DNA from 3 places in the Halomonas sp. AOP27-A1-41 genome. Region 2 is predicted to be linked to each of the others. Evidence: predicted binding sites of a transcription regulator. Region 2 holds the regulator's gene; each other region holds the start of a gene.
The links. The regulator LexA, encoded in region 2, represses DNA repair genes until DNA is damaged. The targets are predictions, from matches to a motif close to TACTGTNTANNTANACAGTA.

Region 1: recN (DNA repair protein RecN) is a predicted target of LexA. The motif match lies at 1,626-1,645, and genes of this name have one in related genera.
Region 3: ACT3TC_RS14200 (PA0069 family radical SAM protein) is a predicted target of LexA. The motif match lies at 1,703-1,722, and genes of this name have one in related genera.

Annotation. Positions count from the first base shown of each region.
Region 1 is NZ_JBQSXT010000020.1:52,238-55,519, forward strand. It holds gene dnaK (molecular chaperone DnaK) at 1-712, opposite strand, end outside; gene grpE (nucleotide exchange factor GrpE) at 844-1,470, opposite strand; gene recN (DNA repair protein RecN) at 1,693-3,282, shown strand, end outside.
Region 2 is NZ_JBQSXT010000022.1:22,695-25,976, forward strand. It holds gene purU (formyltetrahydrofolate deformylase) at 153-1,007, shown strand; gene lexA (transcriptional repressor LexA) at 1,115-1,792, opposite strand; gene ACT3TC_RS13750 (TetR/AcrR family transcriptional regulator) at 2,058-2,735, shown strand; gene ACT3TC_RS13755 (L,D-transpeptidase family protein) at 2,713-3,240, shown strand.
Region 3 is NZ_JBQSXT010000023.1:57,242-60,523, forward strand. It holds gene gadC (glutamate:gamma-aminobutyrate antiporter) at 1-443, shown strand, start outside; gene ACT3TC_RS14200 (PA0069 family radical SAM protein) at 597-1,682, opposite strand; gene ACT3TC_RS14205 (alkaline phosphatase) at 1,918-3,282, shown strand, end outside.

The DNA of each region.
Region 1 (3,282 bases), on a different contig from region 2:
TGATCAGCGCCAAGTCGAAATCTTCACCGCCCAGGAAGGTGTCGCCATTGGTGGCGAGTACTTCAAACTGGGTTTCGCCTTCAACGTCGGCAATTTCGATGATCGAGATATCGAACGTACCGCCACCCAAGTCATAAACGGCGATGGTTTTATCACCGCGTGACTTGTCCATACCGTAGGCGAGTGCGGCTGCGGTCGGCTCGTTGATAATACGCTTAACGTCCAGACCCGCGATGCGGCCTGCATCTTTAGTGGCCTGACGCTGGCTGTCGTTGAAGTAAGCCGGTACGGTGATAACTGCTTCCGTTACCGCTTCGCCGAGGTAATCTTCGGCGGTTTTCTTCATTTTCTTCAGCACTTCCGCACTTACTTGCGGCGGCGCCATTTTTTTACCTTTCACTTCTACCCATGCATCGCCATTGTCAGCTTCAGCGATTTTGTAGGGCACCATCTTGATGTCTTTCTGAACAACGTCGTCTTTAAAGCGACGGCCGATCAGACGCTTGATGGCGTAAAGCGTGTTTTCCGGGTTGGTAACGGCTTGGCGCTTGGCGGCCTGGCCTACCAGAGTTTCGCCGTCATCGGTGTAAGCGATGATCGAAGGCGTGGTACGGCCACCTTCAGCATTCTCGATAACTTTAGCACTGTCGCCATCAAGTACTGCCACACAAGAGTTGGTAGTACCCAGGTCAATACCAATAATGCGTCCCATAGCAAAAACCTCGAATTCAGTTGTCTCAATACTTAAAACGTGTGCGGGATTTCCCCGCGGGGTTGACCTTTATCTGGGGGCCGCCAGTGACTTTTCAAGGGCTTTTTTACGCTTTACGTCACTAAATCGGCTTAATTTGCCTTCTGACTGACCACGACCATCGCCGGGCGAACCAAACGACCATTGAGCAAGTAACCTTTCTGCATCACTTCCATTACGGTGTTGGGCTCAAGTTCGGGGTTCGGCACCATCGCCATGGCTTCGTGCACCTGGGGGTCAAAGGGCTCGCCCTGGGGCTCAACGCTTTCAACACCAAATTTATTGAGCACCCCTAGCTGCATGTTGAGCGTCATGGAAACGCCCTCGCGATGCGCCTCAGAGGCGTCGTCCTGCATGGATTCAAGCGCTTTTTCCAGGCTATCCACCACCGGCAGCAGCTCTTTGACAAATTTTTCCAAGGCAAACTTGCGCGCCTTGTCTGCTTCCTGTTCGGCACGGCGGCGAACATTCTGCGCTTCAGCGGCGGCGCGCAACGCTTGGTCCTTGGCTTCTGCCAGGTTTTGCTCCAGCTCATTTACCTGAGCGGCGAGTACATCGGCCTCCGGGTCGGCGAAGCTGCCTTCAAGCGGCGCCTCGTCGTTAATCAGGCCTTCCAGCTCCCCATCAATCAAGCGCTCTTCAGACTCTTGGTCCATATCGGCCTCACGCTGTTGGCGAGCGAGTTCGTCATCTAATGGAGTTTGCGGTTCTTTTGCCATGCCATGCTCCTCAAAAGGGTTCGGGCTTTTTCTGCCCAACACTGCTCATAAAAAATAATCAATAAATCAGTTTTAAAACAGCCTTAAACACGTATAGAGGCTATATGGGGGCCATAAAAGCCATCTCAAGAGGAGCATTGAAGTCAGTTATCGACTACTGTATAAAACAACATTTATTGGATAAGTATCCAGCTTCTGTGTCGCACCGCCTCAGGAGGCATCATGCTTACTCAGCTAGCGATTCAAGATTACGCCATTGTCGACCGCCTTGAGCTTGACCTGACCCACGGCATGACGGCCATCACGGGGGAAACAGGTGCAGGCAAATCCATTCTTCTAGGCGCACTGGGCCTGTGCCTTGGTGAGCGCGCCGATGCTGGCAGCGTGCGCCACGGCTGCGAGCGCACCGACCTATCGGCGCGTTTCGACATTCAGCACCTGCCCGCCGCCGTCGAGTGGCTAACGGCCCGCGAGCTCCCCACCGACGAATGCCTACTGCGCCGTGTAGTGACCGCCAGTGGACGTTCAAAAGCGTGGATTAACGGTCAGCCAGCGACCATTTCGGACTTAAAATCGCTTGGCGAGCAGCTCATTCAAATTCATGGCCAGCATGCCCATCAAGCGTTAATGCGTGAAGAGGTGCACCAGGCCCTGCTGGATGACTATGCCGGGCTACGGGAGGCTCGCCAGCAACTGGCAGAAACCTTCCACGAATGGCGCAATGCGCGACGACGGCTTAAAAAGCTCAGTGAAGAAGGCAGTGAAGTAGAAGCCAAGCGCCAACTGCTGCGCTACCAGGTTGAAGAGCTGGACCAGCTGGGCCTGGGCGAAGGCGAACTACAGACGCTTGAAGAGGAGCAACTGACCCTTGCGCATGCCGAAGAGACCCTGCGTGAAACCCAGTTGGCTGCCGACTGCTGCGCCAGCGATGACGGCGGCGCGCTGTCGCTTCTTAATCAAGCTTATGCACACTTAAGCGCCCTGCCGGGCAGCGATAAGGGCACGCTTGCCAATACGCTCGCCATGCTCAGCGATGCGCGCATTCAGGTGGAAGAGGCCTCAAGCGAGTTGCAGCGCTTTGCCAGCAGCACCGAGCTCGACCCAGAGCGCCTGATGTGGGTGGAAGAGCGTTTGACGGATATACACCGCATTGCGCGCAAGCATCACGTCGCGCCTGAAGAAATTTACGCCCTGCATAGCACCCTTCAACGTGAAGTGGCTCAGTTGGAAGCCAGCGATGAGGACCTTGAAGCGCTGAGTGGACAGGTCGCCGAGTATCGTGAGCGCTACCGCAGCGAAGCCAAGAAAATCAGCGATACCCGTCAAAAAGCTGCCCTGCGGCTGGGTAAAGAAGTTCAGCAGCAGCTGGCCTTTTTGGCCATGGGTAAGGCCCGCTTTGAAGTGGCCGTTGCTTCGCGTGAAACGCCTACGCCTGAAGGGTTGGATAGCGTGCAGTTTTTGATCAGCGCCAACCCAGGCCAGCCTGCTCGCCCGCTCGCCAAAGTCGCCTCTGGGGGTGAGCTTTCGCGTATCAGCCTGGCGATTCAGGTGGTGGCCGCCTCGCACTCGACGATTCCAAGCCTGGTGTTTGACGAGGTGGATGTGGGTATTTCAGGCGCCACGGCGGAAATTGTCGGCCAGTTACTGCGCAAGCTAGGTGAGAACGGCCAGGTAATGACCGTAACGCACCTGCCCCAGGTGGCCGCGCAGGCGCATCAGCACCTGCATATTGAAAAGCGTGCCAAGCGGGATACTACGCGTACCTATATGGCCTTGCTGGACGAGCGAGGCCGCATCAGCGAGCTTGCGCGC
Region 2 (3,282 bases):
GTGCTTCGTTAATAGGGTTCCGGTACACTAGGCAGCCGTTATTTACGGCGTCGCTATTTAGCCGCTGTTTGCGGCGCCGTTGCACTATGCCAATAGACGATGCCAATAGTGGTTTGTCATTTGTATTTCGTAGGTCGTCAAGAGTACTTCACATGTCTCATTATTACCGTTTAGTCGTTTCCTGCCCCGATCAGGTGGGTATTGTTGCCCGTGTGTCTGGATTTATTGCTCAACAAGGCGGCTCTATCACCGAGGCCAGTCAGCATTCTGACTTGCAAACGGGCCGCTTTTTTATGCGTTATGAGATATTGGCCGATTCGCTTGGCATGTCCGTTGAAACATTACGCAGCGCCTTTGAGCCAATTGCTCAAGAGTTTTCCATGCAGTGGGCGCTAATGGATACTCAAAAGCGTCGGCGCGTCATCCTCATGGTCTCCCGTGAGTCTCACTGCCTGGTGGATTTACTTTACCGTTGGCAGGCAGGTGAGCTGGATTGTGATATCGCCGGTGTGATTTCTAATCACGAAGACATGCGCTCAATCGCTGAGTGGTACGGTATTCCTTATCACCATGTGCCGGTGGACCCGAATAATAAGGAAGAGTCGTTTACTCAGGTGCAGGAACTTATTGATAACGCGCGAGCGGACTGTATTGTATTGGCGCGCTATATGCAGATTCTGCCCCCGTCGTTGTGTGAGCGCTATGCTGGGCAGGTAATTAATATTCACCACAGCTTCTTGCCTTCATTTGCTGGCGCCAAGCCTTACCATCAGGCTTATGAGCGCGGCGTAAAGCTAATTGGCGCGACGTGCCACTACGTGACGGAGGAATTGGATGCCGGGCCGATTATTGAGCAGGATATTCATCGTGTGAGTCATTGCCATACGCCAACCGACCTGGTTCGCTTTGGGCGCGATGTAGAAAAAGCCGTATTGGCGCGAGGCCTGCGCTGGCATCTGGAGGACCGCGTTTTGATCCACGGCAATAAGACCGTTGTCTTTAGCTAAGCGTTTTAAAAACTGTTTAAGCTGAACCAGTAACAAAACAAGGGGGTGGTCATGAAAATGGCCACCCCCTTGATGCTTTTCAAATCCAATTCCACGCAAACGGCTTATTAGCCTAGCGCTTGGCCATTACCGCCACGGATGACGCCTACACCTACGCCTTCAATATCCAGGGATTGGGTTCGCAGGTCGATTTCAATCGGTGCAAAATCAGCGTTTTCCGCAATCAGCATGACCTGATACCCTTGGCGTTGAAAGCGTTTTACAGTGACTTCATCTTCCAGCCGCGCAACGACGATTTGCCCGTCACGTACACGATCAGTGCGGTGCACCGCCAGTAAATCGCCTTCCAGGATGCCCACATCCTTCATGGATAAACCGCGTACCCGCAGGAGGTAGTCGGCTTTAGGGGTGAAATATTCTGCGTGTAGCGGGCAGTAACGGTCGATATGCTCCGCTGCAAGGATCGGGCTGCCAGCGGCCACTTCACCGATGACTGGCAAGCCCATCGGCGGAAGATCATTGCTGTTGGCTGCAACGGTGGCGGGTAATTCGCTAACGTCCTGAACTTCCTGGTTGGGGAGGCGAATCCCCCGCGACGTATTGCGAATAATCCGGATAACGCCTTTACGCTCAAGAGCACGTAAATGCTCTTCAGCGGCATTGGGGGATTTAAAGCCCAAGGCCTTGGCAATTTCGGCGCGGGTGGGAGGGTAGCCGAATTCACCCATGGTTTTTACTATAAAATCAAAAACATGTTGCTGACGTGCTGTGAGTGGCCGCGACATACCAAACTCCATAAACAATAAAAGACAGTCGGTATCTGTCTGCTTGATCAGTATGTGTTTAAGTATACAGTATGTTGCTCTATCCAGTACATGGTTAAAAAAGCAGCTTGTTAAAACACTGTCTGTGAGCGGTAAGACGTTTGAATTAACGCTAATGTGCAGGGTAGCCAATTAAAAAAATCGGTGAATAAGGGTGATTGAGCCTGATTAAGATATGACTTACTATTCTGGCATGTTTTAAACACTCGTTTCTCCGGAGGCCATAATGGCACAATCTGACACGGTGTCACGCATTCTGGATACCGCTGAGGTGCTGTTTGCAGAGCGTGGCTTTGCTGAAACGTCACTGCGTAACATTACCAGTAAAGCGCGAGTAAACCTGGCGGCTGTTAATTATCATTTTGGTTCCAAGAAAGCTCTTATCCAAGCCGTATTCTCGCGCTATCTAGACCCGTTTACTCAGCGTTTTCATGGTGCGCTCGATGAGCTTGAAGCCCACTACGCCGATCGTGCCATCCCCCTGGAAGAGCTACTTGAAACAATGGCCACCACGGTGCTGGCAGTGCCTGCTGAACGGGATAGTTTGAAAGTCTTCATGCGCTTATTGGGATTAGCCTATAGCCAAGCGCAGGGGCATTTACGGCGCCATATTCAAGAGCAATATGGGGATGTGTTTACCCGCTTTACCGGGCTTGTGCGTAAGGCGACCCCTGATTTACCCGATGCCGAGCGTTTTTGGCGGCTGCACTTTATGTTGGGTACGGTCATTTTCACCTTGTCGGGGCTGGATGCGCTACGTGATATCGCCTCCAAGGATTATCAGGAGCAGGTGACTGTGCGTGATTTAGTGCGACGCTTGCGCCCTGTGGTCGTTGCCGCCATGAATGCTCCACTGCCGCAAGAGGTTGAAGGAGCGCAGCATGCGAACGCCCCTGTTAGCTGAGTTGCCACCTAAAAAAGACGGCTGGATCGAAATTGATACCGGCGCACAAATCCTGCGCTGGTGGCAGGGTCAAACACCAGACTTTGAGTGCGCTATCTCTACTGGAGGCGCTGGCGTTGGCCAGCAAGAAGGAAGTGGCCAAACGCCGCATGGCTGGCACTATGTTCGCGCGGCAATTGGCCATGAACAGCCGGTCAATGCGGTATTTAGAGGCAGGCGTTTTACCGGTGAAATTTTCTCAAGTGACTTGGCCGACGCTCATCCGACACGTGACTGGATTTTGACGCGTATTTTATGGCTGTGTGGGTTAGAGCGAGGATTTAACCGTGCAGGCACGGTTGACTCTCAGCGCCGCTATATTTATGTACACGGAACGCCGCCCGATCAACCGATGGGCAAACCTGCTTCACATGGCTGTGTTCGTATGCGCAACGAGGACCTGCTTTATATCTTTGAGCGCGCCGTGCCTGGAACGCCTGTTTGGCTACATGGCAGCCATCTGTAATGGCTTTACGCAGAGGCTTTTTTGACTCTGTGCGTTGATCGT
Region 3 (3,282 bases), on a different contig from region 2:
CCTTCCTGATTGCACTAGCGCTAACCGTCGTTATCTATCTGTGCAGCTACTTTATGCTATTCTTGGCTTACATTACCCTTGTTCGAAAACAGCCTGAAAATCAACGTACCTTCAATATCCCTGGCGGTAACAAAATAAAAATTGCCGTTGCAGTAGTGGGGTTACTTACTTCTTTAGTTGCTTTTGTCGTCTCCTTCTTCCCTCCCACGGGGTTGCCAGGAAAAGAGTCTAACGAAGTGTATACCGGTTTGCTGATCGGCTGTTTCCTTGTAGTGCTATCGATTCCGTTTATTATTTATGGAGTGCATAATAAAAGCGCTGCGCCAAAAAACCTTAAACTACACCATATCAAGCCCCATACCGCGCCCGAAGGTCACTACTTTATTCATCCCAAAGCCCGCAGTACGCATCACATCACTGTTGATGGAGAAAAGCTGCATTGATGAACCATGGGAGGGTGTTTAGAAAGGTCGTCCATTAGATTTTAAGCAGAGCTATGACGAATAGCGAAAAACAGAAGTAGTAATCACTCAGGCATTTGTTTGGCACTTTCAGTAAGCTGAGAGTATGTCAGGCAAATGCCTTTTTCATGGGCTTTAATAAAAAAGCTCACCCTGAGCGTTGGGCGGGCGAAAGTCTCGGGTATTCAGCCCTTGCTCGGAACGAGATTGAAAGTTCCACTGGCGGCTGGCGCGATTAAAGCGTTGTGCAATCATATCGGCAAAAATACCTTCGCCGCGAAAGCGCTTACCGAACTGAGCATCGTAGGCCTTGCCGCCCCGGCATTGGCGAATCAGGCTCATTACCTTGGCCGCACGCTCTGGGTAATGGGCTTCCAGCCAGGCTTCAAAGAGTGGAGCGACTTCATGGGGCAAGCGCAGCAGCATCCAGGACGCCGTTCGTGCGCCAGCACGGCTGGCGGCCTCAAGAATCCGCTCCATTTCATGATCTGTTAATCCGGGGATGACCGGAGACACAAGCGTCCCGACGGGAATGCCAGCAGTATTCAGCTCACGGATAACTTTTAAACGCGCTTGAGGAGAGGCCGCACGAGGTTCCAGCGTGCGTTTCATATTGGCGTCCAGGCTGGTCAGGCTAATAAATACGCGCACCAGGCGGTGTTCGGCCATCTCAGCCAGCAGATCCATATCCCGTAACACTAACGTGCTTTTGGTCACAATAGTGACTGGATGGCGGCAAGCCAATAATAGCTCAAGCAACTGACGCGTTAATTGGCGCTTGGCTTCTAGTGGCTGGTAACAATCGGTATTACCAGAGAGATTGATTGGTCGGCAGACGTATCCAGGCTTGCAAAACTCCTCACTTAATCGCTCAACCAGGCCATTTTTGGCAATCAGCCTGGTTTCAAAATCAAGTCCCGGCGACAGATCCCAATAGGCATGAGAAGGGCGGGCATAGCAGTAAACACAGCCATGTTCGCAACCTCGGTAAGGGTTCAATGAGCGATCAAAAGGCAAGTCTGGCGACCGGTTCCAGGAAAGCGCACTCTTACTGGTTTCTTCGCGTACTTCAGTTGCCCGTGTGGGGGAAGTCTCTTCGCGCCACCATCCGTCGTCTTCTGCCACGCTATGGGTTGGGGCAAAGCGGTTGTGCGGGTCATAGGTTGCCCCGCGGCCTTTGTGCACGGTGGTCCGTATTGGTGATTTGCCGAGAGACGCCATACGCCTGCCTTTTTCTAGATTGGTGTATATATATACAGTATATGTGTTGTGACCAAGCGTGCAAGCGTTACTCAGGCAAAACCCACAATGAACAGTTTTACGGATCGGCTGCTGATTGCGATTCATGTTTATTAGAAATAATTGACTTACCTTCATTGATGTTCATGAAAATGACATTTTTAGGCGCTACGATTTGTTGGATATCGAATTAGCTAAATTTATTTTAGGGATGAAAATGAAGAACTTTACGCGCAATGCACTCACGTTGGCACTGGCATCGGTCATGGTTACGCCGGTATTAGCGCAGGAAAACACAGCTAAGAACGTTATTTTGATGATCACCGACGGTACCGGTATCGAGACGTTCCGTGCGGCAAGCTACTTCCGTCACGGCGCGCTGGGCCATGAAGTTTATGATGAGTTTGACACACAGCTTTTCATGGCAACGCATCCGTTAAACACCTCTACCACACCCACCAAGAGTGATGACGGTACGGTTACATTTGAACCAGCCGAGCTCTGGAACGACGAGGCGGTAGATACCGTTTACGAAGGTAGCCTGGGTAACTACAAGGGCTACTTTGCCGGTTACGACTACGCTCGGGCTGATTACACCGACAGCGCTGCAGCGGCAACGGCGCTGGCTTCAGGCCATAAGTCCTATAACAGCGCCATCAACTGGTCCAACGATGATGAGCCGCTTAAGCATATTGGCGAATACACTGTTGATAGCGGCCGCGCTCTGGGTGTTGTCTCATCGGTGCAGGTCTCCCACGCGACGCCTGCCGGTTTCATGGCCCATAACGTAAGCCGCAACGACTATAGAGCCATTGGCCGCGAAATTGTCGATTCTGGCCTTGCCACTGTCGCCATCGGTACCGGGCACCCCTATTACGATGCAGCCGGCGAGCATGTCGATAACCCCGGTGAGAGCGATTTCCGCTTTATCGGTGGCGAAGAGACCTACCAGCGCTTGGTAGGCGGCGAAACGGATTACGCCTTTATCGAAAGCAAGGACGATTTTGAAGCTCTGGCTGCGGGTGAGTTGGATCTTCCCAAGGACAAAGTACTGGGCCTGGTGCAGAACATTCAGACGCTGCAATACAGCCGCCCCGGCGTAACCGGCGGTAATCTACTGGATACGTCACCAAGCCTTGCCACACTGACGAGCGGCGCTTTGAACGTGCTCAACGCCAGTGAAAACGGCAACGAAAATGGCTTTTTCCTGATGGTTGAGGGTGGCGCTGTGGATTGGGCTGCTCACGCTAACAACCTGCCGCGTATTATCGAAGAGCAAATCGACTTCAACGAAGCTGTGGAAGCGGCCGTTGAGTGGGTAGAAAACAACAGTTCCTGGGACGATACCTTGATCATTGTAACGACTGATCACGGTAACGGTTTGCTTCAAGGCCCTGACTCTGATGTAAATGCCTATAGCCCGATCGTTAATCAGGGGGCTGGCGCGCTACCCTTGGTACGTTGGCATTCCGATACCCACACGCGTGAGCTGGTACCGCTGTATGCCCACGGCGCGGGCGCTGAGTTCTTCTTCGACATCGCTCAGGCAGAAGACGGTCTTTCCCGCTATGAAGTAGACGAA